4 regions of the Peribacillus sp. NPDC096622 genome follow, and region 2 is predicted to be linked to each of the others. Evidence: a T-box and tRNA genes for the amino acid it is inferred to sense, from the RefSeq annotation. Region 2 holds a T-box; the other regions hold tRNA genes.
What was found. The T-box of region 2 lies ahead of argS (arginine--tRNA ligase). A T-box ahead of a tRNA ligase gene usually reads a tRNA of that ligase, here a tRNA-Arg.

Region 1 (8,190 bases), on a different contig from region 2:
CGGCTGAATCCCCTCCGCCTACAATGCTGTACGTATCATTTGCTTCCGCCAAGGCTCTAGCGACGGTTCTCGTACCATTCGCAAATTTATCGAACTCGAATACACCCATTGGTCCATTCCAAATGACAAGCTTGGAACTTTTGATTACATCCGCAAATAACTCACTTGTTTTTGGACCGATATCAAGAGCCATTTTATCGTTTGGAATAGCATCGATATCGACATTCTCTGTTTCTGCATCAGGTGAAAATTCAGCCGTTACAACTGCATCGATAGGCAAATGAAGTTTTACGCCTTTTTCTTTTGCACTTTCGATGAAAGATTTGGCCAATTCTATTTTGTCTTCTTCCAATAAAGAATTACCGATTTCATGACCTTGCGCTTTAATGAATGTATAACCCAATCCACCACCAATGATCAAGTGATCGACTTTTTCCAAAAGGTTTTCGATAACGCCTATCTTATCCTTTACTTTTGCTCCGCCAATTATAGCTGTAAAAGGACGTTCTGGGTTAGATAGGGCTTTTCCCAGTACAGAAAGCTCTTTTTCCATCAACAATCCGGCAACGGCTGGGAGATGGTGAGCTATTCCTTCAGTTGAAGCATGAGCACGGTGCGCAGCTCCGAATGCATCGTTAACATAAACATCAGCAAGCGCCGCAAATGACTTCGCCAATTCTTGATCGTTCTTCTCTTCTCCTGGATAGAAACGAACGTTTTCCAACAACAGGATCTCGCCATTTTGCATGTTATCAATGATTGATTGAACGGTCTCGCCGTAAGCTTCTTCTGCCTTTTGCACATCTTTGCCACTAAGTTCGCTTAATCTTTCCGCAACAGGTGCTAAACGCAATTCTTCAACGACTTGTCCTTTAGGGCGGCCAAGATGGCTGGCTAAGATGACTTTTGCGCCTTGTTCTGTCAGATAGGAAATCGTCGGCAGTGCAGCCTTGATTCTCGTATCATCCGAAATCTTCCCGTCCTGCATCGGCACGTTGAAATCAACACGGCAAAATACGCGTTTTCCCTTTAATTCAATATCTTTAATCGACTTTTTATTCATAATCCAAGAACCTCCTTAGATATTGTTATCATATTTTTGATTCTTTTAGTCAAAAAGGGAGAGGGTAAATTTCCCAACTCCCCTTTTCTCTTTTTCATTATAGTCGGTTTCCAGGAAATTATCCAAAAACAAGAAATGTAAACGCTTGACTGATAATGACTTACTAATAATATCATCTTCTGCCAAGTTTTTTTAGAGGGTGTGATAAAAAAAACCTCACCTTGGTGAGGTTTTTTTATTATTCTAATTACAATCCTTTTTTAGCCAAATAGTCGATCAAATCAACAACACGGCTTGAATATCCTGTTTCATTATCATACCAAGATAATACTTTAACCATGTTTCCTTCCATTACCATTGTGGAAAGGGCATCGATTGTAGATGATGATCGGTTACCGTTATAGTCAGTTGATACTAACGGAAGTTCGCTGTACTCAAGGATTCCTTTTAATTCACCCTCAGAAGCCTTTTTGAATGCTGCATTAACTTCTTCAACCGTTGTGTCTTTTTCAAGCTCTGCAACAAGGTCGACAACAGACACGTTTGGAGTAGGTACGCGCATTGCCATACCATTCAATTTCCCTTTAAGTTCAGGAAGTACAAGTGCAACAGCTTTTGCTGCCCCAGTTGTTGTAGGAATGATATTCTCGGCAGCTGCACGTGCACGGCGGTAATCTTTATGAGGCAAATCAAGGATTTGCTGATCATTTGTATAAGAGTGAACAGTAGTCATCATACCGCGTTTGATTCCGAATTGTTCATGAAGCACTTTAGCAAATGGAGCTAAGCAGTTCGTTGTACAAGAAGCGTTAGAAATTACATGGTGGTTTGCTGCATCATATTTGTCTTCGTTTACACCCATGACGATCGTGATATCTTCATCAGATGCAGGAGCAGAGATGATTACTTTTTTCGCGCCAGCTTCTAAATGCTTAGCTGCATCCGCACGTTTTGTGAAACGTCCTGTAGATTCTACAACTACTTCTACTCCCAGTTCACCCCATGCTAATTGTGCAGGATCACGTTCAGCCAATACTTTTACTTTGTGACCATCGACAACAAGGTAATCCCCATCAACTGTTACTTTTTCATTAAGTGATCCATGAATTGTATCGTATTGAAGAAGGTGCGCTAACATATTAGCATCCGTTAAGTCGTTAATAGCAACAATCTCTACCCCAGGATTACTCAATGCTGCACGAAATACATTACGTCCAATACGTCCAAAACCATTAATACCAACTTTTACTGCCATGAAAAATTCCTCCTTTTAAGTTCGCAAATATATTAAGGGGTGTAATTCCCCTGAATTAACTCTTGTGCCGCAGCTTCATCCGTGATCAAAACGGTCGATGAAGGTGCGCCTTTCATGTAGGAACGGATAGCCTTTGCTTTAGTTTTGCCACCTGCCACAGTTATCACTCGCTTTTCAGGGCTAAGATCATCTAACTGGATGCCGACTGTCAAAACTTTATGAACAACTTTGCCGTTTTCATCGTAATAATAACCGAATGCCTCTCCTACAGCATTTCCATCTAACAGCTTCTTTAACATTTCTGGCGAAGAATTTCTTCTCTCTGCCATCGCCATGGCATCACCGATTCCATGAATGATCATATCGGCAGACTTGATTTGGGAAATCACTTCTTTAATTGCAGGTTCCTTCTGAAATGATGCATAAACCTCACCGCTTAATTGATCGGGTACATATAACACTCTGTATGAGGCTTGTGCCTTCTGTGCCATTTTTTCGACAATCGTATTGGCCTGATTCTGCACTGCTTCACCAATTCCCCCGCGGGCTGGGACAAATGTCAATTTCTTCGACGCCTCATCAGGTGACAACGAATTAGCCACTTCGGCCATTGTCGATCCGCCAGTAACCGCAATGATATTCTTTGAGTTCCATTCTCGTTTCATACGGTTTGCACAAGCTTTACCCAATTCTTTTTTCACCCATGGGGTTTCATCACAATTTCCTGAGACAATAATGACTTCATCCACTTGTAACAAATCCTGCAATTGCCGTTCCATTATGTCTATACCCATTACTTCACGCATTATTCCTTCTAACTTATCCAGGATTTCGATCCCTTCATCAGTCAGCGTCATGCCAGAGCTGAAGATGTTAACCAGGTTCTGACTTTTCAGAAAATCAACCTCGCCTCTAAGCGTCCGCTCTGTCAAATTAAGGCTCACGGACAGACTGCGCCTTCCAACCGGCTGCATCATTTTGATATAACGCAGGATATCATATCTTTTTTGCATAACCAAAAGGAAATCGGGTAATAATTTTCTTTGTACCTCGAGTAATGTACGCATATTTAAAACTCCTAAAAAGTTAAGTTGGACATTTAACGTCCCACGTAGTCATTTTGTGTCCCACTTAAAACAAAAAAATATTCCTGCTACATATTTTATTCTAGCAGGAACGGAATGTTTCTTCAAATGATTTGAAAAATTATTTTTCCAAAAGCCTATTTAGAGCTGATTTATCAACATTTCCGAATTGAACGACATCATCTTTCCATTCTACGACTGGAATCATCAGCCCGAATTTCTCAAGCAAATCATCATCGGTATGGATATCGATTTCCTTATAGCCTATGCCTGACTCCAGTTTCACTTCTTCAAGTACCTGCTTGGCTTTATCGCATAAAGGGCATTTATCCCTACTATATAAAACAAACGCATTCGATTCCAAAACCACTCATCCTTTTCAATCATATCTTTTTCGTTTAGATGAAGAAGGGATCCCTAATTGTTCCCTGTACTTGGCAACGGTTCGGCGTGCCAGGATAATTCCATGCTCCTCTTTCAGCCGTTCTACCAGGTCTTGATCCGAGAGCGGCTTTTGTTTATTTTCCCCATTGATGGCTGCCTGCAGGCTCTTTTTTGCTTGCATGCCCGACATATCCTCATCAAGGCCAACCGACTGTAAAGAAGTAGTGAAAAATATCCGCATCTCTATCGTGCCAAATGGTGTCTGTACGTATTTCCCCTTAACCGCCCGGCTTACCGTGGACTCATGTATACCAAGTTCGTCTGCGATTTCTTTCATCGTCATCGGCTTTAAATAGTTCAGGCCATGATGAAAGCACGCAGGCTGTTTTTCGACGATGCACTGCATAACCTTCAATATAGTTTCTTTTCTCTGTTGGATTCCTCTGGAGATCCATTGGTATTCCTGCCACTTATCCTGGATAAACCGCTGAACTCCCTGATCCTTATGGCTCTTCATTCGGTTTAAATACCCTTTATCCACATTAAGATTGGGTGTGTTACCATCATAATTCCCGACAAGCAGCATGCCATCCCGAACTTCCACGACCACATCCGGCACTATATAAGAAGGTTTTTCCTGAAAAAAGAGTGAAGCCGGTCGCGGGTTCAACGTCTGGACATAATCAAAGACTTCTTGAATCTCCTTCAGTGTAACACCGATTTTCTTACTTAGGTCTTTCCAGCGCTTTTCAGCAAAATCGAGGAAATGGTTTTCTATGATCGATTCTGCCAGCAGATTCTCCCCTTCTGCTTTCACCTGAAGCAAAAGGCACTCTTGAAGGTTCCTCGCTCCAATTCCATGCGGCTCGAGTTCCTGTAAAATCGAGAGACTCTCTTCCAAAATGGCCGGAGATATGCCTGGGATGCATATATCATCCAGCTGAGTCCTTAAGTAACCGTTTTCATCAAGGTTATGAATTAATAGCAGCATTGCCTTCTGCCGCTCCCCGGAAAAATGCTGGTGATTCACCTGGGACATGATATGCTGTTCAAGCGATATAGTATCTTCACTGATCTGTTCAATCCAATAGTTGGCATCATACGTATTTTTAAGAGTCCGTTTACCCTTTTTCCCCCGGTCAAAAGTTGGCTGAAATAAAGAAGATGTTGGCTGATCTATGGACAGTAATGGATTCTCCACCATTTTATTTTCTAAAAAAGCCGATAGCTCCTGCGAGGAGTATTGCAGCAATGTAATAGCTTGCATAAGCTCCTGGGTCATTGCCATCTTTAATGTTTGCTGTTGAAAAAGTCCTGCTTTCATATTCATACTCATCGATTCATCCCTCCCCCACTCCATTTTACATTATCAGGAGAAAATTCTACACAAAAACCCATGAAAACGCTTACGATTTTTTTCTGAATAGTTTATTTGTTTTAAATACTATATGTTAGAAATGCAAATTTAACAACTACTTTTATTGAAAAATCACCATTTTTCAATAGTGTGGGCGAATATTTTCAAGACAGGGCCGACATTACAGGATTCGATGGAATATTACGGAAAACGAGCAAATTCACCAAAAATCTTAGAGACTTTCCTAAAAATGACCAATAAAAAATCCCCCGCTTTATTAAGCAGAAGATTGGTAATGCCCTCGGCAGGAATCGAACCTGCATTTCAAGCTTCGGAGGCTTGCGTTCTATCCGTTGCACTACGAGGGCGTAATAGAAAATATTTTTTCAACAGACTTCATTATATGATAGAATCCCCTCCTTTGCAAGGGTTATCAGGTTTAAAACTTTATCATTTGGGTATTATGGGTAATGTGGAAATTCATCCCTGTGCGGCATAATATATAAAATAATCTATCAGGAAGGAGCTTTGCCAGAAAATTGTCGAACAAATTATCCATAATAGGGTTTGTTTTGTTTGACCTAAATTGACCAAAAAGTGTATCATACATACATAAAGAATTTAAATGATTCTCTTAATCGAAGGAGGAAATGAACATGAATTTAATTCCTACAGTTATCGAACAAACAAGTCGTGGGGAGCGTGCCTACGATATTTACTCCCGTTTATTAAAAGACCGGATCATTATGCTAGGAAGTGCAATTGACGATAATGTTTCCAACTCCATTGTTGCTCAATTACTATTTTTAGAAGCGGAAAATCCCGAAAAAGATATCACTCTATACATCAACAGCCCTGGCGGAAGCATCACTTCCGGTATGGCCATTTACGATACTATGCAATATATCAAACCTAATGTATCGACAGTTTGCATCGGTATGGCCGCTTCCATGGGTGCTTTCCTATTGGCCGCTGGCGAAAAAGGCAAACGTTATGCGTTGCCAAACAGTGAAGTCATGATTCACCAGCCACTTGGAGGAGCTCAAGGTCAAGCTACGGAAATTGAAATTGCTGCCCGCCGTATCCTTCACTTGAAAGATAAGCTGAACCAAATCTTGGCAGAGCGTACTGGACAACCTATTGAAGTCCTTCAAAGAGATACGGAACGTGATAACTTCATGACTTCCGAAAGAGCTCTTGAATATGGCTTGATTGACAAAGTCATCACGCGCAGCATCCTTGATGATAAAAAAGACTCTAAATAATCATGAACAAAAGGCTCCGGAGATCGCCTTAAGCGATTTCCGGAGCCTTTTTTACTATAAAAGAAAAGATGCACTTTTAGGCATCCCCTTTTTTAACCCTCTTGCTGAACGAACTCTTCCAATGCCTCTAACGCTTCTTTTTCATCGCGTCCCTCAACGATTAACTTCACGGACACGCCAGAACTGATGGCAAGGCTCATTAACCCCATTATACTTTTTGCATTCACTTTCTTTCCTTCTTTTTCAAGAAAAACATCTGAATGAAAGCGGTTAGCTTCTTGTACAAAAAGAGCCGCCGGCCGAGCTTGCAAACCCGTTTTCAATTTTACCTCAACTTGTTTTTCCACCATCTTGATCTCCCCTGTTAGCTTTATTTTTTCGCAGCAATAGCCTCTCCCCCACGGAGCCTGTCAGCTATTTCATCAATCTTTCGCAATCGGTGATTAATCCCGGACTTACTGATGGTTCCCCCGGATACCATTTCCCCAAGTTCCTTTAAGGTTATATCCTGAAACGCTATCCTAAGCTCCGCAATTTCCCGAAGCTTATCCGGTAAAATGCTTAGTCCTACCGTATCCTCGATATAATGGATATTTTCAACCTGGCGCAATGATGCACCGATCGTTTTGTTCAAATTGGCTGTTTCACAATTCACAAGCCGATTCACTGAATTACGCATATCACGGACAATCCGTACATCCTCGAACCTTAATAAAGCTGAATGGGCGCCAACTATACTTAAAAACTCGGCAATCTTTTCGGCTTCTTTCAAATAAATGATGTACCCTTTCTTGCGCTCAAGCGTCTTGGCCTTCAAGCCAAACTTATTCATTAGCTCACAAAGGGCATCATTGTGCTCTTTATACAGTGAGAAAATCTCAAGGTGATAGGAGGACGTTTCCGGATTGTTTACCGACCCCCCCGCAAGAAATGCACCTCTAAGGTAAGAACGCTTACAGCATTTCTTCCCAACAATAGTATCGGATATATCATGGAGAATTTCAAAGCCATCGCCTAAAATTTCCAAATCGGTTAAAACCCGCTGCCCTCCGGATGACATCCTGACAATATATACATTGTTCTTTTTAAGCTTCATCTTTTTACGGACCAATAGCTCGACCTGGACCTCATAACTTTTTTTCAGCAGCGTATAAATCCTTCTGGCTATCGCAGCATTCTCAGTTTGAATATCCACAACAAGCTTCCGATTAGAAAATGAAAGGGATCCGTTCATCCGGATAAGCGCACACAATTCCGCTTTACCGCAGCAATCCTTTCCCTCTAATGTAGTAAGCTCTTTTTTTGTTTCTGAAGCAAAAGACATCCATTTCACCCCCAATCGAACGCAGGTAATCTATTTTTATCAATCAAAAAACCGCCCCCGTTTATATCTACGGTACTATGTGGCTTTTTGTTTCATTTACAAGCATATTATAAAGCAAATCCGCCACTTTTTTCGTGTCATGGCGTATTACATTCCCTTCATAGCTGAAAATGCGTTCTTGTATGATTTCAAGACCCATCATTTTTAAACTTTCCACATCATACATGACCGGTTTGGCATATTCAGCTTGATAGCGTTGCTGAATCTCGGTTGGTATTTCCTCATTATTAACGAGTATCCTGTCAATATATGCATTCCCCATATGGTCATATATCGCTTTTATATGATCACTCGCGCTATAATCCAGAGTCTCGCCGGCTTGTGTCATCAAATTGCAAATGTACACCTTCTTCGCCTTGGAACGGGCAACCTCTTCTCCTAAACCAGGGACAAGTAA
Region 2 (8,190 bases):
TGAATGCACGCGATACATGCAAGCTGAATTTCGCGATTTGGGATGGATCGGCTTGTTCAAATGATTTTTGGACAATGATCGGGTATTGCTCAAGCAGCTGGATGACTGGCCACGCATATTCCCCTAAAGCGTCAAAATGGATGGCCTGCTCTTTAAAATCACCTTTTTCAAGCAATGAGGAAATTCGCGCAAATGTGTATTGTACATATGGGCCCGTTTCTCCCTCAAAATTCATCATTTGCTCTAATGAAAAATCAATATCGTTCATGCGGTTATTTTTTAAATCATTAAAGATTACCGCTCCGACACCAACCTGTCTTGCAACCAAATCTTTCTCTTCAAGCGCTTGATTTTTTTCTTCAATATTGCGCTTCGCAGTTTCGATCGCCTCTGCCAATACATCCGCAAGCAGCACGACTTTCCCTTTACGTGTCGACATTTTCTTACCGTCTTTTAGCATCATGCCAAATGCCACGTGCTGTAAGTCTTTTGACCACTCATACCCCATTTTCTCAATGACGTTGAAGAGTTGTTTAAAGTGCAGCGATTGTTCGTTTCCGACCACATAAAATGTTTTCTTTGCCTCATACTGTTTTTTACGATACAGTGCTGCAGCTAAATCACGTGTGGCATAAAGTGTCGCACCATCCGTTTTCGTAATCAAACAAGGCGGCATATCTTCCAATTGCACGACATAGGCACCTTCGGATAAGGCAAGCAGTCCTTTTTCTTTTAGTTCCCCGACAACAGCATCCATTTTGTCATTGTAAAACGCTTCGCCGGCATAGGAATCAAAACGGATGCCCAATAAATCATAAATCGTCTCGAATTCTTTTAAAGACGCATCCCTGAACCATTTCCACAATGCCAATGCTTCCTCGTCGCCATCTTCAAGCGACTTGAAGCTTGCGCGTGCTTGTTCATTCAACGATTCATCCGTTTCAGCTCTTTCATGGAACTTCACATATATTTTCAATAATTCCTGAATCGGCGAAGCTTCGATTGCCTCTTTGTCGCCCCACAGCTTATACGCGACAATCAACTTACCGAATTGCGTGCCCCAATCTCCTAAATGATTGATACGCACGGCATTGTAGCCATTTTTTTCGGCAATGTTGGCCAGTGCATTCCCTATGACCGTTGAACGTAAGTGCCCCATGGAAAAAGGTTTGGCAATATTCGGGGAGGAATAATCAATCACGACATTTCCCTGTCCAGTCTGTATCGAACCATACTGATCCTTTTCCCTTAATATCGTTTGCAGCACGTTTTCCGTCACCATCTGTTGATTGACGAAGATATTCAGATAACCTCCCACTACGTTCACTTCTTGGATCAACGTACTGTTTAATTGTTGGGCTATTTCCGAGGCAATCACCTGAGGCGATTTTTTGAATTTTTTCGCAAGAGTAAAGCACGGAAAGGCGACATCGCCTAACTCCATCAATTTTGGCTTTTCCATTAATTTTTCTATTTCACTTGCTGGCATTTCATTGTTCAAAGCAGTTGAAATCAATTCTGCAATTGGTTTATTCATCGACATTTTCCCTCCTAAACAAAAAAGCCCCCGCCTCTAAATAAGAGACGAGAGCATGAATTCCCGTGGTACCACTCTAGTTGCCACAAATTGCGGCCACTTTCCATTGTTAACGAGGTGACTCCCCGATATTCCCTACTAAACGTTTCAAGAAATTTCTCCAAAGTGCGCTTCATTCATCCGTCCTGCATTAGGCTCCCACCATCCCTAACTCGCTTTCCATTTCCAAATGAACTACTCTCTTCATCACAGAATTTTCAATATTATAATTTAATCCATCGTACACAATTTAAAAAAACGTGTCAACAGGATTTAAGAAACAAATCTTAACCAGCCGGTAACTTCATTTTATCCTTGATGTTGGAAAAATATTTCCTTACTGTCCCTATTGTGTCGCCTTTCTGATTGGACGGTTCAATTTTGGATTGACCATCGGCCAACAGCCCTAACACTCCCATTTCCCGGCCATTATGGCTGGAAGACCCATCAATAAGTTCTGGGGAGTATATTCGCTTGCCATCCATTATGCCGCGAATCGAACAGGCTAACTCTTCACCCGGGCTATCCTTCAATAAATAACCACTTACATTAGCCTTTAATGCGAGTTGAAAATAACCATTCCTTCGAAATGTCGTTAAAATGACCACTTTACACTCAAATGACCTTAATGCTTCTGCTGCCTCAAGTCCGCTCATTACAGGCATCTCCATATCCATGATACATACATCAGGCTGTAATTGGTGTACAAGAGCCATCGCTTCTTCTCCATTACTGGCTTGCCCGACAATTTCTAGATCTTCTTCAAGATTGAGTAGAGAACTTATTGCCTCTAACAGCATTTGCTGATTCTCTGCAATGACAATTCGAATCATTTTAAGTTCTCTCCTTTATCGAGTTCCTTATATGAAGCAAAGACTCCCCAAATCCGAGGATTATTAAGGGAGTCTGGAATGATACATGAACGTTACAGTTCAGATTTCACTTGAGCGGGAACACTTTTTTTCGTTAAATATTTTATGTCCTTGAAACTGACAAAATTCTTGGATTCCTCATCCCATAAACGGAAACGGAGTGAGCGCAAGCTTGTCGCAAGAGTAATCGTTGGAACGTTCTCTAAAGGCTGCGTATTATTGTGCGCCATTTCCAATTTATAGTTAGGCACCCTTGGACTTAAATGGTGAACATGATGGTAACCGATATTACCTGTAAGGAACTGCATCAATTTCGGAAGCTTATAAAAAGAACTTCCTTCCACTGCTGCCAACACATATTCCCACTCCTCATTTTCTTCAAAATAAGAGTCCTCAAATGTGTGCTGGACGTAAAACAGCCAAATGCCGACTGAACCAGAAATCATGAAAATGGAACCTTGTACCAGAAGGAAAGACTGCCAGCCTACTGCCAGGCAAAGCAATGCCACTAAAGCGACGATTAATGCATTGGTCAAATACGTATTCATTTTTTCCTTCTTTCTAGCACCTTTACGGTTAAATCTGTTTTTAAGAAGGAAAACATAAATTGGTCCCAGACCAAACATGACCAATGGATTGCGATAAAAACGATAGGCAAAACGAAGTTTAAGCGGTGCAGCCAAATACTCATCCACCGTAAGGGTCCAAATATCCCCTGTACCCCGCTTATCCAGATTACCGCTTGTTGCGTGATGCACAGAATGCTCATGTCCCCATTGATCAAACGGGAATAAAGTCAAAACACCCATGATCGTCCCGACTATTCGATTCGCACGGCGGTCTTTGAAAAATGAATGATGCGTACAATCATGAAAAATGATGAATATTCTCGTCAAGAATCCAGCAGCAAACACGGCAGGGATTAAAGCTAACCAATAAGAAACGGAAAGACTTATATATGCTAGGTACCATAAAATGATGAACGGCCCCAAGGTATTGATGATCTGCCATATACTTTGCTTTGTCGTTGATTGTTCAAAAGGAGCAATTTGTTTTCTCAAGGATTTCGTATTTTGCATGGTCATATTTCAATTGCACTTCCTTTTATTTGTCGTTATTCATAGTATAAAGAAACCAACTTGATTTTATTAGTACCAGGTGTCATGACTAGAAGATGACAAATGTCATGTACAAGTCATTTCCAGTGACAAACGTAAAAAAGGCCAACCAGTTAGAACCGGTTAACCTGTTCACATATAATTCCATCAGTAAGCAAATGCAATCCCGTTACTCTCCTTTTAAAAATAAATAAAGGCCATAATCCGTCGAAGTAGAGGCATAACCCATTTGGCGCAACATGGCCGTGATATTGCCGCGGTGATATGTTCCATGATTCACGACATGCGGCACCAATTCGGCTGCACTTGTTTTCATTAGGCCGCCAGCTGGATTCTCAATCATAAGAGGCTTATCTATATTTTCTTTTTCGCCAAGCAGCGATTTGTACCGCTCGGACAACTCAAAAAACATGGCCTCCATTTCCTCTAATTCCTTTGACTCTGTTTGTTCCTTCAGTTGTTCAGCCAGCTCCAATGCATGTTTCAGGCTTTTACCGGAAAAAACCTCCACCCACCCCAGATCGGAAAGATACACATGGGCCATCACACTCGATATCGATGAAAACACACTTTGAACTTCTTGATGGTAAACATCCTTTGGAAGCTCTTTTAAACGGTTGAAAATCTGATTATTTGCCCATATGTTAAAATCATAAAACTGTAATGCAAAATGTGACATTTGAACTCTCCCCTTTACTTACGAATCAATTGCCCTTCATACGGAATAATTCGTCCCACACGAAGGTTAGAAATGCCTTTCCACAATGTACCTCTATTTTATGGCTATTCTCCATAGTAAACTAGTAAAGTTAAATTTTACAAAGGGGAATTAAAATCATTGTGAAAAAATTCTTTGGATGTTTTATTATGTTAAGCCTTCTTTGTATGTGTCTCTTTCCAACCAGTGGTTATTCATCAAGTAAAACCCAATCTATAGGTTCTGTTAAAGTGGACAATACGAAAGTTTTTGGTTCTCCCAAATTAGGTTCTACTCTATTAAAGACCTTGAAGAAGGGCGAGGAGTTTCCCATCATTTCTTCTTCCGTCGGAGATTCTGCGGGTCCTATCATTCATAAAGTGAAGTCTGGAAACACATTATGGAAAGTGGCAAATCAATATGATGTTTCAGTAAGCGAGCTGCAAAAAGTGAATAAATTAACTTCTTCCGAAATAACTGTTGGCCAAAACCTGAAGATTCCCCAGAAATATAAGATCCATAAGGTTGTATCAGGAGATACATTATGGAAGATTTCTACTAAATACAAGGTAACAACAAGTGATTTGACGAAATTAAATAACTTACATACGGTTACCCTTAAAGTTGGCCAAAAATTGAAGGTTCCGGATTATTACTACCAGGTTCAATTGCTTGGCGGAAAAAAGGGATGGATAAAGAAATCCCAGCTTCAAAAAAAGGCGCAAAACCGTATCGTCATGGGCTGGAAGCATAATGGATCGAAAGAAAGCTATACCCAGCAAATTAAACAACCCAATTTAAATGTAGTATCTCCCCGTTCTTACACGTTGACGGATACCGGTAATTACGTTTCCGTTTCTGTAGATACAAAATACGTCCAATCTGCCCATAAACAAGGAAAACAAGTTTGGCAGCTTATCGGGAATAAATTTGATCCCGTTTTAACTGGTTCTGTACTAGGCAATACAAAAAAACGCCAGAAATTAGTTTCAGCTTTACGCGATTCACTTGTTAAAACGAAAAGTGATGGAATAAATGTAGATTTCGAAAACATCGATCCAAAAAATAAGAAGGACTTTGTACTTTTCATAGGCGAACTAAAAAAGGCACTAAAACCGCATGGAATTAAAGTGTCTGTGGATGTCACCCGAGAAAATGACGACCCTTTTTGGTCAAAAAGTCTAGATAGGAAAGCACTTGGCAAAATAGCGGACTATATAATCATAATGGGTTATGACGAGCATTGGGGAGGGAGCCCGGTAGCCGGGTCCGTTTCCTCGTTACCTTGGATCAATGAAGGAACCAAGCTTTTAATGAAAGAAGTACCTGCCCATAAGATCATATTGGCTGTACCATTTTATACGAGGGAATGGGTGACCGATTTGTCGACCAAAAAAGTGAAAAGTCATGACCGTACCATGGCTGAGGTCAACAAAATCATTTCAACTCAAAAACTTAAAAAGGTATGGGATAAAAAGACTCAACAAAATTACGTGGAGTATACTTCCAAAGGGAAAAAGCATCAAATTTGGATAGAGGATAAAAAATCGATGAAGCTCCGTATTGACCTGGTAAAACAAAATCATCTAGGCGGTGCAGCTGCTTGGTACATTGGATCGGAAACCCCTGACATTTGGGATGTCTATCATTTTAATCAATAGTTAATGAAAAAATCATAAAGGAAAAAGGCCTCACATTGTGTGCGGCCTTTTCTGTATGACATCATTTTCGGTCGGTCCAGTCGTCTTAAGTGAATAGACCACCCCAATAAATATCAAGGAAATGCCCAGAATTTGAATGCCGTCCGGTTTAAATCCTGAAAGCAGAATATCCAAAAGGATGGCAACTGCCGGATCGACAAAAATCATGAAAGATACTACATTTGTAGGCAAATGGCGAATACTATTAAAAAACAGCAAATACACGACGCCTGTATGGATGATGCCGGTAAGCACCGTATAAAACCATTCGGAAGATTTTAAGGTTGTATATACGGAAAAATCGACAAAAGGAATCAGTACTAAAAATCCAATGAACATTTGCAGAAATGTAGTCGCATATACACTGGTCTTTGCAATGCTCTTTCCTAAAAGCATGGTTGCCGCATAGAAAAATGCAGCAATGATTCCATACATGATGCCTTCCCATTCAGGGGATGATGATCGAAATCCATCTGTTCCCATAATGAGTAATGTGCCAATGAAGCAAAGGGAAATGGCCAAGATGGAGAATACATTCATTTTCTCCCTAAAGATGAAGCTCCCTATAATGAGTACAATGATCGGCGCTAAATGATAAAGCGAAATGGCGATTGTCACCGATATCAGCTCAAAAGATTTAAAGAGGAATATCCAGTTTAACAAGTTCGCCACCGCGCAGAAAATGATGAGCATTACCTCTCTACCATTCCATATTTCGTTCTTGAAATGTCCTGTAATCATCCAGGCTGCACATAAGAATAAGGCAGCACAAATGCAGCGAACAAAAACCAATTCCAATGCAGGAAGTCCTGATAGTTCCGAAAAGAAACCGACAGAACCGAAGATTGTCATGGCTAAAGACAGTTGAAGAAGTGCTATTTTATTCATTTAATTTCCCCTCATTAAATTTCCATTTTTTACATTAATACTATCATTTCTCGGGCATGCCGTCACGAGTAATGATATTCGCCCACATTCGATCCGGAATACTTAATTTACACCTGCTATCGCGCGGCAAGGTTGTCATGATCTCATCTTCCCTGCCTTCCTTTATTTTGGCGGCCCAGTCAGGTTCCATCAGTAATTCCCTTCCCAATCCGAAAAGCGGTATATTTTTCTCAAGCACAGCATTTGCTTCCTCTGGAGTATGAATCGATCCTAGTGATATGAAGCTGGTCCTGCCAGCGATGATATCACGGAGAATTTCGGTCCTTGTCAATCCCCTGTTCAATCCGCTTCTAGGCATGGACCAGACATTTTTAACAGAAAGATGTAAATAGGAAAGCCCTTGGGTTGCCAATTTATCTACCAATGCAGCTGTATCCTCCATTTTCAATCCGCCTTCTTCCGGTTCTTCGGGGGAGAAGCGATACCCAATAATGAATTCCTTGTCTGCGTATAGATCACGGATCCGCTTCACCTCCGCAATGACGGCAAGTGGAAAATGCATTCTATTCTCCAAACTCCCTCCCCAATGATCTCTCCGTCTGTTAGAGTGGGGTGAGAAAAACTGCTGAATGAGATATCCATTCGCTCCATGGATTTCCACGCCGTCGAATCCTGAACGAATGGCATGGCGGGTGGCTCTTCCAAAGTCTTGAATAGTGGATAGAATCTCAGTGTGGCTCATTGACCTTGGAATGTACTCCCCGCCCATTTCTGTATAAACGCTAGCAATGACCCCGCTCGGACTAACCATTTTTTCTCCTCCTGTACAGCTTGGAAGACTCTCGCTTCCGCCATGATGAAGCTGGAGAATGGCTTTTGCACCTTTTGATTTGATTGTTTTTGAAAGCTCTGTAAGTCCAGCGATGCTTTGTTCATCAAATACTTTCATTTGCCTGGGAAAGCTTGTAGCAACAGGCGAAATGGCGGCAGCGGCAGTAATGAACATGCCAGGTCCATCTGCCCTTCTTTTATAGTAAGCTAATTCCTCATCAGAAACCAAGCCATCCTCTTGACCTGAATAAGTGGTCATCGGGGCAACTACAATCCTGTTTTTAAGAACCGTTCCATTAGAAAGCGTGTACGGTGAAAAAATTTGCCCATATTTTCGTTTCATCATTTTCCCATCACCCATTCGTATTTTAATTTGTAATTTTATTGTATTCTCGACCGTACCATAAGTAAAATGAATGTTTTTCATCACTTCGATTAGAGTTTCTCATGTATAATCAATTAGAAGAAGGGTGTGGGGCATTTGAATTTTTTTCAACTGGAAGTATTT
Region 3 (8,190 bases), on a different contig from region 2:
TCCGACTGTCAAATAAGAATCATCAATTTCCAACGGGATAGTATCATGGCCATGCTTTTCCGGAACGATGAACATCTGCGGTTTCGGAAGGGCGGGATGTGGATGTTTTTCGATCGTCGTATGATATACACCCTGAATCCGTTCCTGTTGGAGCACTTCATTCGGTACATCAACAACCTGAATCTGCCCTTTCTCAAGCAGCATAAGCCGATCACAATATAATCCAGCCAAATTCAAATCATGAAAAATTGAAATAACGGTCAACTTCTGCTCTTTTGCCATTTTCCTCATTAAATCAAGAAGATCTTTTTGATAGGAAAGATCCAAATGGTTCGTAGGTTCATCCAAAAAAAGGATTTCCGGCTCTTGGGCAAGGGCCTGTGCCAGCAGGACCCTTTGTCTTTCCCCTCCTGATAATCGATCAAAATGAAGATCCTGAAAATCAGCTACTCCCGTTTGTTCCATTACCCGCTGGACAGTCGATTCATCTTCTGCGGACCAACTATGGAACCATCCTGATTGATGGGCATATCGCCCAAGTGAGACCGTCTCTTTTACTGTATAGGAGAAAGCTAATGAGGAATGTTGAGGGAGCACGGCAATGACCTGTGCAAGTTGTTTTGACGAATAATCCTTCAAATCCCTACCGCTAATCCGTACGCTTCCGCCTTTATAATCGAGCACCCCGCTAAGCATACTTAAAAGCGTCGTTTTCCCGCTGCCATTAGGACCAAGAATCCCGAATAATTCCCCTTTATGTACATCAAAAGAGACAGAGTCCAAAACAGCTTTGTTGTGATATCCGCCTGTTAACCCTTTTACTTCAAGCATCCGTTTTTACCCTTCTCTCCGTCTCTTTAATAAAATCAGCGCAAATGCAGGTGCCCCGATAAGTGAGGTGATCACCCCGATCGGCAGTTCCGATGGGGCTATGATCGTTCGTGCTACAAAATCCGCCAATATTAAGAATCCGCTTCCTATCAATAATGACAACGGAAGCAAATGTTTATGGTCAGGTCCCCAAATCTTTCGGACTAAATGAGGAATGACCAATCCTACAAAACCAATCGCCCCTGAAACGGCAACGGCTGCCCCTGTCAATGTCGAACCGGCTATCAGGATCCACATTTTCCGCCGCTTGACATTCACACCTAAGTGTTTTGCCCGGTCTTCCCCGAAAGTCATCGCATTCAATTCACTTGTATTCATGATCAAGGTCAACGAACCAATGATAAAAAACGGCATAATGATTGCGATATAATTCCATCCGCGCATAGAAACGCTTCCCATCAGCCAGCCGATGATTTGTCTTAATTCATCACCCGTCAGCGCAATCATCAATGAAATGAAGGCACTTAAAAACGAGCTGAAAATGATTCCCGTTAAAATGATCGTTTCCACTTTCATCGATCGATCCATTTTTTTTGCAAAAGTCAATACGCAGAGCATCGTGAGCACTGAGCATAAGATGCTCAATGCCGGAAGAGTATATAAACCGATGAATGGCAGTGATATATTCAAGAATATTGTCAATACGGCGCCGACCGATGCTCCTGATGAAATACCTAATGTGTAAGGATCAGCGAGCGGGTTCCGGAGCAGTCCTTGAAAAGCCGCACCCGCAATCGCAAGTGATGCCCCAACCAAACCCGCAAGCAATACACGCGGCAAGCGGATGTTCATCACGATATTCGTCAGCATCACATCCGGATCGGCAGAAATCGGCAAGTGGAAAATCTCCTTGCCGATTATTTGTAAAAGTACGGGAATCGGTACTGACACCGAACCAAAGGAAATGCCTATCGTCATTGCGAATAACAAAATGAACAACGCAATCAAATAAGCCAACGTCCATTTAGTTGTCAAATTGGTTCGGATAGACTGATTTGGCAAGTTCCTCTACTCCCTCTATTAAGCGCGGACCGGAACGGGTCACCAAGTCAGAATGGACATCAAAAACTTGGCCATTTTTAACAGCATTTACGTCTTGCCATCCTTTTCGGCCCGTCACTTCACTTACTGAATCTTTCGTATAATAACCATACGTTGTAATGATGACATCAGGATTTGCAGCAATCATCGACTCTTCATCAATTTTTGCCCAACCGTCCAAATCAGCAGCAGCATTATCCGCTGAAATAATATGAAGCATCTCATTCATGAAAGTATTTTTTCCAGGTGTGTATATTTCCGGTGAAGGCGAAACTTCCACTAAAACGGTCTTCCTATCCTCTTCCTTTACGGATTTGGCTTTTTCCTGGATATCCTTGAGCTTCGTTTTCATATCCGCAACGATTTCATTTGCCTTATCATGTTCTCCCGTTGCCTGTCCAATCATTTCAATAGACTCATAGACTTGGTCAAAGCTTTGTGCATCATTGACTACGAGAACATCTATTCCAGCATCCTTAAGCTGCTGTAAACCCTCATTTGAATTATGGGCACTTGATGCATGCGCAAGAACAAGGTCAGGCTTCATCGAGACAATCAGCTCCGTGTTCATTTCCATTCCGCCAACTTTTTCAATTTCTTTCGTTTCTTCCGGGTAGTTATCATTGTCGGAAACACCAACGACCTTTTTTCCCAAACCAAGTGCAAAGACCACTTCCGTATTACTTGGTATCAACGAAACGATTTTCTTCGGCTTTTGTTCTATCGTTACTTTTTCCCCAGTTGCATCTTTAATCGTAATCGGGAAAGCTTTGTGTTGAGCATGGTTCGTTTGCTGCTTTTCTTTTCCTTCATCAGCAGCGCCACTGCAGCCGACCACCATGCCTGCAACAAGCAACATCAACAATATCAGACCAAAAATCTTCTTCATTTTCATTCCCCACAATCTTTTCATTTAATTTCTTCCACCTAATAAAGAAAACGCAATCCTGAAAGATGCCCCAAAACGAAAAGCACCTCCCGTTAACGGAAGATGCTTGCATGGCAACAATAATCAATACGGACTCTTTCTTAGGGTCTGCCACACACCTTCCCATCCGCGTAGGTTACAGGTGTACGAATTCTGGCAGGTCTCCTGGCTCATGGTCATCGTCAACGGTACCTTCCCATATCTCATACAGTGGTACACAGCCGTCAGCTCCCATATACAGTGGCGGGACCGCGCTGGCATTTCACCAACTTCCCTTTTAAGTCATTAAGACACCAAAATCGTTCATATGTATATAATTTTCACTGCCTTCATTATACACCATGTAAGAATCGATTATTATATGATTTTTCTGAACGAATACGAAATGACCCTTCCACCTTCAATGCTTTGAAGCATTTTCAATCAGTGACGCAAACCCTTCGACTGATAACCCGGGTGAAATCCGAACTCGATGCAGGGCACGCATCCCTTGGTCCCTTGAAGCCCCCCAGGTTCGGTAGTGACTGCCATCTTGTATCAGCTTCTTCTGACAGCCTGAGACTCTCTTCGTTATACAGGGCAACCGGATAGGAAAGCACTGTCGTGTCCTGGTCGGGGATATGGTTGAATAACTCCTTCGACTGAACCATTTCCGCTTCTTGCTGCTCTGCCGTCATGCGGTTCAGTTCCAAATGGTTGATGGTATGGCTTTCGATCGAAATCCCAGCCTTGCTCATCTCCAACATTTGATTTTCAGTCAGGTGATGACCTTTATCAACGGACTTCCCGATCATGAAGACATTTGCTTTCATATCATTTTCTTTTAATATCGGGAAAGCCTCCGTGTAGTTATCTGAATAGCCATCATCAAAAGTAAGCCAGACACACTTCTCACTTGGTATCCGATTCCCGGTTAAGAAGAGGAATGCTTCTTCAGGGGATAATGTATAGTAACCATTCTCCCGAAGCCAAGCCATCTGTGATCGGAATTCCTCCCTTGGAACCCGAAGGCCATTACCTTCAGAAATACTGTGATACATCAATATCGGGAGCTGGACCGGGGACTCGCCCGTTACCCAGTCTCCCGTAAGATTTGGCCCTCGGATCTTGCCCGGTCACATCCACAGCTGCTTCGGCCACTTCAATGTCATCTTCAGCAATCAGTGCAGCCGTCTTTGTGCCTAGCCCCTCTAAAATCCCTTTTGAACATCCAGGTAAAATCAAATCCCCACAATGCAACCATCCATTCTCCTGATTTTAAACTAGTGGATAATAAAGCATTCCATTTAATGAAGAAAAGGGAAACTCGGGAACTTAGCGGCCTGCTAAACATTTTGAGGATTTTTTTTTTCATAAGTATGTGCTATTAGCTTGAAAAGTTTGCCTATAAGAAATATAATAAATAAGTCGTCGACTTTTATATATGTCCCAGTAGCTCAGCAGGATAGAGCGACAGCCTCCTAAGCTGTAGGTCGTAGGTTCGATTCCTATCTGGGACGCTAAAGTTTATAAGCCCTGTTATAATGCGGTTCTTCCGTGTTGTAGCAGGGTTTTTTTCTGTTAATATAAGAACAAGTTATTTTATGGACAAAGTAACCACTGATTTATCAAGCCATGTAGCTATCAAAAAATCCGAATAATACAATGCATGTTATAGTAATAAGAAGTTTGAATTATTACGTTTTTTGATATATACCAAAAATACTGGATTTCAGGATATAATCCTGTCTTTTTTAAAAATATATGTTTTAACTTGTCCCATCCGGGTATACAAATACTGTAAGACATTCTCACCAAAGGAGATGATAGTGCATGATGAGTACAATCAGAAGCCAATGGAACAAAGAGAATGACGCAGCGGTGTTTAGTCCCGGTGATCAGCGTTAGAGTCAATTGAAGAGTTGGATGATAATCAAATATGGGAATTACTAGTCTTCTCATCCAAAGGAGGATACGATCATGAGTATTTACAGCCTATGGAATCAAGAGAATGATGAAGCAATTTTCAGTCCGGGTGATCAAAAGCCATTCAGTACGCTCATACGAGTAGATTCGGATAAACACACACACACTGACAAAACACTTGAATATGAATTACATGGCACCGTACTGAATGAAATTTAACTGAAGCATCGATATATGGGGAAAGGGATGGAGCGCTCGCTCCATCCCTTTCTGCCGCCTTGTTAGACTTCATCAAGCGGCAACCTTATTGTCAGGAAAGACGTTCCTGCCGGCAAGGACTTTGCCCAGACCTGTTCCATGCATATAACCCCATAAAAAAGCGCCCTTCACCATGGAGTTAAAGGTGAAGGGCGCTTTTCTTTTATTTATCGAATTTCAGTTTCGCCAAGGCATCTGCCAATGCAGTATTGATCGGCTCTTCTTTATTTTGCTTTTTCATATAATTGGATACTTCATTTTTGGATACTTTTTGATTTTTATTCTGCCCTCTTCGTTTATTGTAAGAAGAAAGTTTTTCGTGAAAACCGCATTTACAGGTGAATGTCTGTGCTTCACCTTGACCGCGCATTTCCATCTTTTTATGACATTGCGGGCATCTGGCATTTGTTACACGTGAAACACTTTTTTTATGGCCGCATTCACGATCTTGGCAGACAAGCATTTTTCCCTTTTTACTATTCACTTCAAGCATCAGCTTGCCGCAATCAGGACATTTCGTTCCTGACACGTTATCATGCTTGAATTTTTGATCACTATTTTTGATTTCATGGACGATATTTTTGGCGTAGGAGCGCATATCACCGATGAAAGCCTGTTTTGGCAGCTTTCCTTTTGCTATCGCAGTTAACTTTTGCTCCCATTGAGCTGTTAAAGCTGGAGAACGCAAGTCTTCAGGTGCCAATTGAAGAAGTTGTTTTCCTTTCGAGGTAACATGAAGGCCCTTTCCTCTCTTCTCGATCAGGAAGCTATTGAACAGTTTTTCTATAACATCCGCACGTGTTGCAACCGTTCCAATCCCGCCAGTTTCACCAAGAGTCTTGATGAGCTCTTTGCTTTCCCCTGCCATGAAACGGGCAGGATTCTCCATTGCCGAAAGAAGCGACCCTTCATTGAATGGTTCCGGCGGTTTCGTTTCACCCTCTGTTTGTTTCACAGCCGAAACGGTTAAACTGTCACCTTTTTGAACGTTCGGAAGCAGCTGCTCAGCTAGGCCATCTTTAGCTTCTTCCTCATCGAATTGGTGATCATAAACTTCCTTCCAACCTGACTTCAGGACGACCTTCCCTTTTGCCATGAACGTCTCCTGTCCCATTTTTGCGGTGATGGTCGTTTGTTCGTATTCAAAAGGCGGCATCAATACAGCAAGGAACCTTTTAACGACCAAATCATAGATTTTCGATTCTTTGTCGCTCAGTTTTCCCGGCAGCGGCGTTTGCTCAGTGGGGATGATTGCATGGTGATCAGAAACCTTGCTATCATCCACGAACGATTTATTGGTTTTAATCGGGCTGCGCAGGATCCTCGATGCATACTGGGCATATGGTTTAATGCTTACAGCCTGTAATCTTTCTTTTAGCGTATCAACCAAATCCGTTGATAAAAAACGTGAATCCGTCCTTGGATAAGTCAAGACCTTATGGCTTTCATATAATCGCTGCATGATCGATAACGTCTCTTTCGCCGAATAGCCGAATTTCTTATTGGCGTCCCGTTGAAGTTCTGTTAAATCATATAAAGAAGGGGCAAAACTTTTCTTATGGGACTTGTTCACTTCAACCACTTCTGCACTTTTCCCCTTAACGGCTGCAAGGACCTTTTCTGCCTTGTTTTTATCAAATGTGCGGATATCCTTTGATTGGGCATCTTGCCAGACGAGGCGCAAATTGGGTTCTGCAATTACTGAAACGCCATAATATTTTTTAGGCTGGAATTGTTTTATTTCCTCTTCTTTTTTGGCAATCATCGCAAGTGTCGGCGTTTGGACCCTCCCGCAAGATAACTGGGCATTGTGCTTGGTCGTCAGGGCACGTGTCGCGTTCATCCCAACGATCCAGTCCGCTTCCGCCCTTGCTACAGCTGAGGCAAATAGGTTTTCATACTCCTTGCCATCCTTCAGATTTTTAAATCCATCTTTGATCGCTTTATCCGTTACAGAGGAAATCCAAAGCCGCTTGACCGGCTTCTTCACATTCGCTTTTTCGAGAATCCAGCGTGCAACAAGTTCCCCTTCACGGCCTGCATCCGTTGCAATGATGACATCCTTGACATCCTTGCGATTCAATTGTGTTTTAACCGATTGAAATTGTTTTCCCGATTGCTTGATCACGACCAATTTCAAAGTAGGCGGCAACATGGGCAGGTCCTCAAGGCGCCAAGTTTTATATTTTTCATCATAAGATTCCGGATCTGCATGGGTGACCAAATGACCCAGTGCCCAAGTGACGATATACTGATCGCCTTCAAAAAAGCCATTCCCCTTTTTCCCGCAATTCAGCACTTTTGCTATATCTCTGCCGACCGAAGGTTTCTCGGCCAGTACGACTGTTTTACTCATAATAACATCCTTTCGCTTTTAAACTGGTTCCTCTATTATCTCACATAATTTATGACAGGGCGATAATGCTCCAAGGAGCCATTGGTTCACTATTAAGGAATTCCAGTACCCACATATATGTAAATTAATAGATTAGATAGCAATCCCGTGCAGATTTTAGTATGATGAAACGTAGGGATTTTTTCAAATTAATTGGGAGGTTCAATATAAAATGAGCTTACTTTCTATAGATAAATTAGCACATAGCTTTGGCGACCGTACCTTATTCAAGGATGTATCCTTCCGCCTGATGGCCGGTGAACATGTTGGCCTGGTCGGGGCGAATGGTGTCGGGAAGTCAACGATGATGAATATCATTACAGGACAACTCATCCATGATGAAGGCCGGGTCGAATGGACACCTGGTGTCGAATATGGCTATCTTGATCAACATACGATACTTTCAAAAGGTAAATCGATCCGCGACGTCTTAAGGGATGCATACTTGCCTTTATTCGAGCAGGAAAAGGCACTGAATGAAGTTACGGAGAAAATGGGTACGGCCACTCCGGAAGAACTGGAAGAACTCTTGGAACAAATGGGTGAAATCCAGGACAAGCTGGAAGCCGGCGGTTTTTACAACCTGGATATTAAAATTGAAGAAGCAGCACGCGGTTTAGGGTTGGATGCAATCGGCTTGGACCGTGATGTCTCTGCCCTGAGCGGCGGACAACGGACAAAGGTTTTATTGGCGAAGCTACTATTGGAACAACCGCAAGTCCTGCTGCTCGACGAGCCTACCAACTACTTGGATGTGGAGCATATCCGCTGG
Region 4 (8,190 bases), on a different contig from region 2:
ATGTGTTAACTCTTAATGCGTAAGCCTTATAAATAATTTTTCTCCCGTTCATTGGCAGCATATAAGGAAGGGCAAAACGACTTGGTTGTTTTGACTTCTTTGGATGCTGCTTATTTTAATGAAGGGGGTTTCATTATGATTCCAGTCAATCAATCTTGAAAATCATTTCACTTTCATCCAAAATGGTAGTATGATAAGTTTCATGAAGTGGGGAGCTGTGTTTATGGATGAAGAGAAGCAAGCGGCATATGTAGCCGATATCGAGAAGGAATTGCGCTATGTATCGTCATGGCTTAAGCAAAGGGGAAGAGAAATTCTCCATGATTATAAAATTACCATTCCTCAATTCGTTGCTTTGCAATGGCTTTTTGAATCAGGCGACATGACGATTGGCGAATTGTCCACGAAGATGTTTCTCGCCTTCAGTACAACGACGGACTTGATTGACCGCATGGAGAAACATCAACTTGTCCAGCGTGTCAGGGATGAAAAGGACCGGCGTGTGGTTCGAATTCACCTTCTTGAAGAAGGTGAACGGATAATCGAAGAAGTGATTAATAAACGGAAGCAGTACTTGAGTGGTGTGTTAGTCAATTTTAGCGAATCTGACATCATGTCCCTCAAAGGGATTCTAGTAAAACTACATCAAGAAATGAAAGAAAAATGAGGCGAGTTTTTTGAAACAACCGATAGGCATCATTGATTCAGGGGTAGGCGGTTTGACAGTAGCTAAAGAAGTCATGCGTCAGCTTCCAAATGAAAATATAATTTACTTAGGTGATACAGCAAGATGCCCTTATGGGCCGAGGACAAAAAAAGATGTCCAAACCTTCACATGGCAAATGACGAGGTTTTTGATGAAGAAGGATATAAAAATGCTGATCATCGCTTGCAATACAGCGACTGCAGCTGTACTGGATGAAATCAGGGCTATACTTCCGATTCCTGTGTTGGGTGTCATTCATCCAGGGGCAAGGGCGGCATTGAAAGTTTCTGATTCCTTGCATATTGGAGTTATTGGTACGGAAGGTACGGTAAAAAGCAAAGCTTATGACGATGCACTTGCCTCCATCAATTCCGATGTGAAAGTAGATAGTTTAGCATGCCCGAAATTTGTCCCAATCGTAGAAAGCGGGGAGTTTCAAGGGGGAATCGTCAATAGGGTCGTGGCACAAACCTTGAACCCGTTGAAGAAAACGAAGATCGATACACTGATCCTTGGCTGTACCCATTATCCACTGCTGGGGCCTGTAATCTCTTCCTATATGGGGGATGAAGTACAAGTCATTTCCTCTGGGGAGGAGACGGCCCGTGAGGCAAGTGTCATTTTGGATTACTATAAATTAATCAACAAAAGCAAGCTCCGTCCAGTTCATCATTTTTATACAACCGGTTCAAGAGATATGTTTGGTTCCATCGCGTCGAGCTGGCTCGGTATTCATGTCGATGACATCGAAACAATTAAAATCGATCACTTATAAGGCTTCCATTTGGAAGTCTTTTTTTATGAGGGGAAAAAATGAAAAAGCATATTGTTATGCATATAGCTACAAGCCTGATGGATATATTGCTAGAGAGGATGGAAGCATTGATTGGCTTGAAGAGACAGAAGGGGAAGGGACATTGGATACGGTCTATAATAGTATCGATACGGTAATCATGGGAAATAAGACATATCAATAGATTCATACTTTGGCAGAAGAACTTCCCTATCAAGATAAAGCCTGCTATGTCTTTTCAAGAAGCGGGAAAGGGAAAGAAGGATATGTGGAGTTTGTGAACGAATCTGGCTTGTCGGTGGTGCAGAATTTGTGAGTGATTTCATGAGGGGAATGCAGGTGTATGAAATGATCCTGTCCATCCCTTCCGATTATACTGGGGGACGGAATTCGATTGTTCCAATCAGGAAGTCCCGATATCCCAATGAAGCTAAGATGCAGCAGTACGGGCAAATTGCTCAGCTCCATTATCAGAGAGAAAAAAATAATTGGTCTATTTTCCCCTAGGGCTCGTATAAATAGGAGTACAAACTGTCCTAGGAGTGATTTTATGTCCAATAAATCAAAAGTAACAATGGCTGTGACCATTCTGGCATCTTCTTTTTGGCTTTCGGGCTGCGGATTATTTGGCGGTGAAGAGAAAAAGGAAATTGATCCGCCAAAGGATGTTTCATTAGTCGAGGATGAATCTTCATTAAAAGAAACAGAAACGAATGGTGAAGAAAAGCCAGCGACTGATGGAGAAGAAGGCGCTGTAGAATCGAAAACAGTGAAGACGGAGTTATATTTAATTGATAAAAGCGGGTATGTGGTTCCACAGACATTGGAACTTCCTAAATCGGAAGCTGTCGCTAAACAGGCCCTTGATTACCTTGTCAATAACGGACCAGTCACGGATAAACTTCCAAATGGATTCAGGGCGGTCATTCCTGCCGATACCCAAATAAGCGTGAACATTAAAGACGGAGTGGCTGTGGCGGACTTTTCGCCGGAGTTCAAAAACTATCAGAAAGAGGATGAACTTAAAATCCTTCAAGCCATTACATGGACTCTGACACAATTCGACTCGGTCGAAAAAATTCAAATGAGAATCAATGGGGAAGATATTTCCGAAATGCCGGTCAATGGCACACCGATAGATGAAAATATCTCAAGGTCGTCAGGAATCAATATCGATACGAGTGACGTAGTCGACATTTCCAATACCAAAGCACTGACCGTTTATTATGTAGGCGGTGACGAGGAGTACACCTATTATGTTCCGGTGACGCGCAGGATCAGCGAAACGGTGTCTGATAATGTTACAGCCGTCATTCAGGAATTAACGAAGAGTCCTTCGGGTTCCAACTTGCAAACAGGGTTCATGAGTGATGTAGCTTTACTTGACGAGCCTAAAGTGGCAGAAGGTAAGGTCAGCCTGAATTTTAACGAAAATATCCTTGGAAGCTTTAAAGAGAAAAAGGTATCACAAGAAGTCCTTGATGCCTTGGTCCTTTCCTTAACGGAACAGAAGGGAATTGAAAGCGTTGAAGTGCAAGTGCAGGGCAGCGCAGATGTTCTTAATGAAGAAGGCAAGAAATTATCCGAACCAGTGGTCCGCCCAGAGAAAGTCAACACAGGCAGTTTTTAAATATATATAGGAATAGCACAATGAGGCAGCCTGCAGCTGCCTCTTATTTTTTTTAATACCCATACTATAAATCGAAAATAAATTCAAACAAATGAGAAAGTTAATTGCAGTTATAGTTATTGGATGTCAACTCTTTTTGACGACTGGATGCTGGGGAATGAAGGAAATTCAAGCACAAACATATGAATCTGCCTTGGGGATTGATTATAAAAAGGGTGAATTTATCTTATACTTTCAAGCGTTGAATTTTACGGATATAGCAAAACAAGAATGGGCCCCTTCCTTACAACAAAAAGCTTCTGCTCTTATTGGAGAAGCTAAAGGGGAAAGTATAGAAGAAGCATATAGTGAATTAGAACAAAATGCAGCATTACCTCTTTATATCGGACATGTTAACTCCTTCATTTTAAGTAAGGATGTAATCAATAAGAAAATGAAGGAGTTCATTGAGTATGTAGGAAAAGAGCCTTTATTGCGGTACAATTCATGGTTATTTGTTACAAACGAGGATATTAAAAAGGTTTTTGACAGTGAAAGTTTCTATAATCTTCCTAACCTATTCTCGATTCTTCAAAGGCCAGAGACCGTTACAAATGAAAACTATTTCATTCCCCCATTAAAATTCAGTGAACTTGTTTCGAAATTTTATCAACCGGTGGGTTCCATATTAATTCCTTCAATAGTCATAAATGAGCATCATTACTCAGAGGCCGGGAAAGAAAAAAAGATACCATCGTTAAATGGTGGGTATGTTTTATCAAAGCAACAGTACAAAGGGTTCGTAAGTAAACAAGATTTAATAGGTTTAAAATGGGTTGAAAAAAAGGCGACAATGATTTTTTTTCCCCTGAAAAAACAAAAAATAAGTATTGAAATATTGAAACCTAAAACAAAAATCATTGTATTGGAACAAGATAAGAGACCCTTATATGATTTAGAAGTTAGTGCAAATGGTATATTGAAACTAAATATAGATAACTTGGACATGAATAAAATTGAAAAAAATAGAAATGAAAATTAAGGTAGATATTTTGAAGACATTGGAGACATTGGAGAAAATCAATACAGACCTTTTTAACATAAGTGAAAAGGCATACAGATACCATGTCAATAAGTGGGATAATGAAATGATTAATTCCTTTGATAAAACTTCAATAAATGACATAAAGATATTCACATTGAACATAGTGAAAATTACAAACGTCAGACTACAATTTTCGGGGTTATTGCAAAAGCGGGAGTTGTGTTAGACTTAAACTAACTGGAAAATTCAGCGGCCGTTGTTTATCATGAATGGCAGAGCTGAATTCGTCCGTTTGGCACTGGAGAAGAAGCGGCTTTTACAAATAACGAGTTACAGCAAATTCTTTCTTAGCCCAAAAAAGAGCTCTCACGCCGATAAAATAAAAAAGGGTGAAATCAAAAATGAAGACAGTAATCATTGCAACGAAAAATAAAGGGAAAGCCAAGGAGTTTGAAAGCTTATTCTCTGCTAAAGGATATGAAGTCAAAACACTTCTCGATGTACCGGATGCTCCGGATGTTGAGGAAACAGGCACAACTTTTGAAGAAAATGCGATCCTGAAGGCAGAGGCCATTGCCCATCAGCTAGGCCACTTTGTCATTGCAGATGATTCCGGATTGATTGTAGATGCATTGGAGGGCCGTCCGGGCGTATATTCTGCGCGCTATGCTGGAGAGTCAAAGAGTGATGAAGCGAACACGGAAAAAGTCCTCCGGGAACTGGAAGGCGTGCCAAAAGAGGATAGGACGGCGAGATTTTATTGCGCCTTGGCACTCGCGTCACCTAACCAGGAAACGATTACGGTATCGGGAACGATGGAAGGCTTGATTACGGAACAGCCTTCAGGAACGAATGGATTTGGATATGATCCCATCTTTTATGTTGAGGAACAGGGCAAAACAAACGCCGAATTAACAAAAGAGGAAAAAAACAAAATCAGCCACCGTGCCAACGCATTGAGGGCTCTAGATGAAAAACTTGATCTATTTCTAAAAAGGGAAGAAGGTATGTGACGATGAAAGTGCTAATAATGAGTGACAGTCATGGCTTAACTCATGAAATCAGCATGATAACCGACCGTCATAAACAAGAAGTGGCAGCCATGATCCATTGCGGTGATTCAGAGTTGGAAAGAAATGACCCTTACATGTCGGAGTTCTTAGCCGTTCGCGGGAATTGTGACTATGATTCGGCATATCCGAATGACATTGTGGAGAACATCGCAGGCAAGCGTTTCTTCCTTACACATGGACACCTCTATAACATAAATATGACCTTGATGAACCTGGCTTATAAAAGTGAAGAGACAGGGGCGGATATTATTTGCTTTGGTCACTCTCACGCTGCAGGCTCCGAATTGATTGACGGCAAGCTCTTCATCAACCCGGGAAGCATACGTCAGCCGCGTGGACGAAATGAGAAAACCTATGCCATTTTGGATATCGGAAATGACGAACTTGAAATCATCTATTATGACCTTGAAGGAAAAATCGTTGAGGAGCTAAGAAATGCTTATCAAATGGAATGACTTCATGTATAATGAACAGGAAGCGTTTTTCCCCGCTTCCTGGGTCATAAAAAAAGAAAAAAACTTTTTATGAAAAACCGTTGACTTTCTTTTGATATCCTACTATAATAAGAAGTGTCCTAAGGGAACAGTTAAGGTAATACATAAGTTTTACCGCAACTTATATCATAAACGTCTCAGTAGCTCAGCTGGATAGAGCAACGCCCTTCTAAGGCGTCGGTCGGGAGTTCGAATCTCTCCTGGGACACTAACTTAAAAAAGCCAAAACCTTCTAAGGTTTTGGCTTTTTTTCTTTTTGAACTGTTTAAGTTAACGAAAGTAATTTGGAATGGAATGAAGAAAGGTGCCTTTTGATTTGCATCGTTTAAACGTTAATATTCGTATAACGATAAGAAGTTTATTTCATATTTGTCGCAGGTGGATGATCTTTTATGTCGAACTTGTTATAAATAAGGAGATGTTTAAATGAATAAAGATAGACTATTCAAGTTCATTCAAACTTCCACTCGGGGCAATTTCTTCTCAGTCGAAATATCCGAAGATGGAACTGAAGTGGTCCGATTGGCCAAGGAATTAGAAAAAGAAGGAAGAATCAAGTTGAGGGAATGCAAACGAAAAGAACAAATTGTTTATCTGGAAGGAATACTTAAGTTTGTTCCTAGCTAATACTTAATGAGCTCTAACGAAGGATTTATATTAGGAATCTCATTCGCTCCGCAGAAAAAAGGCATCCATAATCGGATGCCTTTTTTTATATCAAATTCTATTTAATGTTTGGAGATTTTTTTTAATGGTTTCACGGTTTTTGATTATAGCCGTCTTTAATTCTTCGACGGGTGAACTTTTATCATCTTCTTCACTAAGCTGCATCGTATTTTGTATAAGTAATTCAATCGTATCGCGTAATTCTGGCAGTGATACCTTGAATTGTTCAGATAAATGTTGTAATGCCTGGTGTAAATCGGTGTTATGGATTGGTGGAACAATCGCATCGTTTTCATCTTTCAATAATATATCCTCCTCTATGGCTTCTTCACGCTTATATAGCATATTATTGGGGGAATTACGCTTATTATTCATTATACTATATCGCCATAGTCCCTTGGGAATCAGTTAATTGATGTCGAATTCGCCTGACAGCTGTATGATATGAAGCCCCTTCTGACTATCAAGATCAAATGCTTTGCCGGAATTATAAATAAATCAGAAAAATATTGACATAATACAAACAAATTAATATTATGTTTATTATATCGTAAACTTTATAGGGAAGTGTTTGTTTTATGAAGGACGCTGAAATGTTTTGGGGCGCATCTCAGGATGAGCTTAAACAAGGGTACATCGAAGGTGAGAATCAATATGTTTGTTTGTTGTGTGGTAATGCAATTGAAAAGGGGATCGTATACCCGAAAGATGGTGTTCTTTATGAAGCAAAGAGGTATATGCGAATTCATATTGAACATGCGCACAGCTCCGTTTTTGAATACTTGATTGATCTCGATAAAAAACTTACAGGTCTCACGGACCATCAAAATCGCCTTCTTCGCCTTTTTTACCAAGGGAAGAATGATGCTGAGGTTCAGGAGGAAATGGGGATTGGCAGTCCGTCCACCATTCGGAACCATCGTTTTGTTTTGAAAGAGAAAGAGCGTCAAGCTAAGTTGTTTTTAGCTCTGATGGAACTTCTGAAAGGTAAAGATGAACATGCTCCGGCATTTATCCCGCTTCATCAAAAAGCAAGGATGGTCGATGATCGTTATAACGTTACCGAGGATGAAAAGGTGAATGTGCTGAAAAAATACTTCCCTAAAGGCAGTCAGGATGAATTAAAGTCTTTCCCGCCAAAGGAAAAACAAAGGCTGATCATTCTCCAAGAAATTATGAACCGTTTTGAAAATGAGCGGAGATACGAAGAAAAAGAAATCAATCAAATATTGGGTGCCGTTTATCATGATCATGTCCTATTGAGAAGGTATTTAATAGAATATGGATTCTTGGATAGAAAGCCTGATGGGAGCCAATATTGGCTGAAGAAATGATGACTGGAGGCAAGAAAGATGGATCGTAAAAAAGAACTGAAGCAATTATATAAAGAAACGAAAGTTGAAGCAGGTGTATACCAAATCAGAAATACGGTAAATGATAAAGTCTTTATCGGAAGCACCAGGAATTTAAAGACGTTGAAGGGGAAACAATTTGAATTGGAAAATGGAACAAACACCAATAAAGTGCTGCAAGGTGAGTGGAACCAATATGGGAAAGATGCTTTTTCTTTTGAGGTACTGGAGGTATTGGAGCCAAAAGAAACAGGATTTTTTGATGCTAAACGGGAATTGAAAAAACTTGAAGAAATGTGGCTGGAAAAAATACAGCCATACGAAGAACGGGGATACAATAGAATGAAATCGAACTGACTTGTACGTAGCCTTTAGAGATTCTCCTTGATTCCCAGCTGCCGATTTACCTTTGATGCATTTCTTTCTTATTTCTTTATGAAAAGTAAGGTATT

Region 1: it encodes a tRNA-Arg, which carries the amino acid that the T-box ahead of argS (arginine--tRNA ligase) is inferred to sense. The anticodon was not compared.
Region 3: it encodes a tRNA-Arg, which carries the amino acid that the T-box ahead of argS (arginine--tRNA ligase) is inferred to sense. The anticodon was not compared.
Region 4: it encodes a tRNA-Arg, which carries the amino acid that the T-box ahead of argS (arginine--tRNA ligase) is inferred to sense. The anticodon was not compared.

The regions. Positions count from the first base shown of each region.
Region 1 covers NZ_JBIWES010000002.1:349,464-357,653, reverse strand. The annotation lists gene ACIQYG_RS05095 (phosphoglycerate kinase) at 1-1,063, opposite strand, end outside; gene gap (type I glyceraldehyde-3-phosphate dehydrogenase) at 1,311-2,318, opposite strand; gene ACIQYG_RS05085 (sugar-binding transcriptional regulator) at 2,351-3,385, opposite strand; gene ACIQYG_RS05080 (glutaredoxin family protein) at 3,525-3,767, opposite strand; gene rpoN (RNA polymerase factor sigma-54) at 3,783-5,123, opposite strand; tRNA gene ACIQYG_RS05070 (tRNA-Arg) at 5,441-5,512, opposite strand; gene clpP (ATP-dependent Clp endopeptidase proteolytic subunit ClpP) at 5,801-6,409, shown strand; gene ACIQYG_RS05060 (HPr family phosphocarrier protein) at 6,502-6,759, opposite strand; gene whiA (DNA-binding protein WhiA) at 6,780-7,733, opposite strand; gene ACIQYG_RS05050 (gluconeogenesis factor YvcK family protein) at 7,801-8,190, opposite strand, start outside.
Region 2 covers NZ_JBIWES010000025.1:440-8,629, forward strand. The annotation lists gene argS (arginine--tRNA ligase) at 1-1,537, opposite strand, end outside; T-box leader at 1,578-1,796, opposite strand; gene ACIQYG_RS24480 (response regulator) at 1,864-2,409, opposite strand; gene desA (Delta(5) desaturase DesA) at 2,502-3,533, opposite strand; gene ACIQYG_RS24490 (DinB family protein) at 3,736-4,245, opposite strand; gene ACIQYG_RS24495 (LysM peptidoglycan-binding domain-containing protein) at 4,515-5,924, shown strand; gene ACIQYG_RS24500 (DMT family transporter) at 5,955-6,851, opposite strand; gene ACIQYG_RS24505 (NADH-dependent flavin oxidoreductase) at 6,895-8,028, opposite strand; gene ACIQYG_RS24510 (LysR family transcriptional regulator) at 8,164-8,190, shown strand, end outside.
Region 3 covers NZ_JBIWES010000002.1:113,522-121,711, reverse strand. The annotation lists partial or broken gene ACIQYG_RS26930 (heme ABC transporter ATP-binding protein) at 82-831, opposite strand; gene ACIQYG_RS03960 (FecCD family ABC transporter permease) at 838-1,893, opposite strand; gene ACIQYG_RS03955 (ABC transporter substrate-binding protein) at 1,856-2,821, opposite strand; cobalamin riboswitch at 2,999-3,173, opposite strand; partial or broken gene ACIQYG_RS03950 (polysaccharide deacetylase family protein) at 3,261-3,948, opposite strand; gene ACIQYG_RS03945 (hypothetical protein) at 3,881-4,099, opposite strand; tRNA gene ACIQYG_RS03940 (tRNA-Arg) at 4,286-4,359, shown strand; gene ACIQYG_RS03935 (hypothetical protein) at 4,820-4,984, shown strand; gene ACIQYG_RS03930 (DNA topoisomerase III) at 5,187-7,379, opposite strand; gene ACIQYG_RS03925 (ABC-F family ATP-binding cassette domain-containing protein) at 7,591-8,190, shown strand, end outside.
Region 4 covers NZ_JBIWES010000001.1:411,860-420,049, reverse strand. The annotation lists gene ACIQYG_RS01985 (helix-turn-helix domain-containing protein) at 1-1, shown strand, start outside; gene ACIQYG_RS01980 (MarR family winged helix-turn-helix transcriptional regulator) at 224-667, shown strand; gene racE (glutamate racemase) at 678-1,481, shown strand; gene ACIQYG_RS01970 (dihydrofolate reductase family protein) at 1,507-1,683, shown strand; gene ACIQYG_RS01965 (GerMN domain-containing protein) at 2,050-3,129, shown strand; partial or broken gene ACIQYG_RS01960 (Ger(x)C family spore germination protein) at 3,221-4,379, shown strand; gene ACIQYG_RS01955 (XTP/dITP diphosphatase) at 4,555-5,166, shown strand; gene ACIQYG_RS01950 (metallophosphoesterase) at 5,169-5,681, shown strand; tRNA gene ACIQYG_RS01945 (tRNA-Arg) at 5,855-5,928, shown strand; gene ACIQYG_RS01940 (hypothetical protein) at 6,147-6,347, shown strand; gene ACIQYG_RS01935 (hypothetical protein) at 6,438-6,761, opposite strand; gene ACIQYG_RS01930 (DUF2087 domain-containing protein) at 6,965-7,720, shown strand; gene ACIQYG_RS01925 (GIY-YIG nuclease family protein) at 7,739-8,095, shown strand.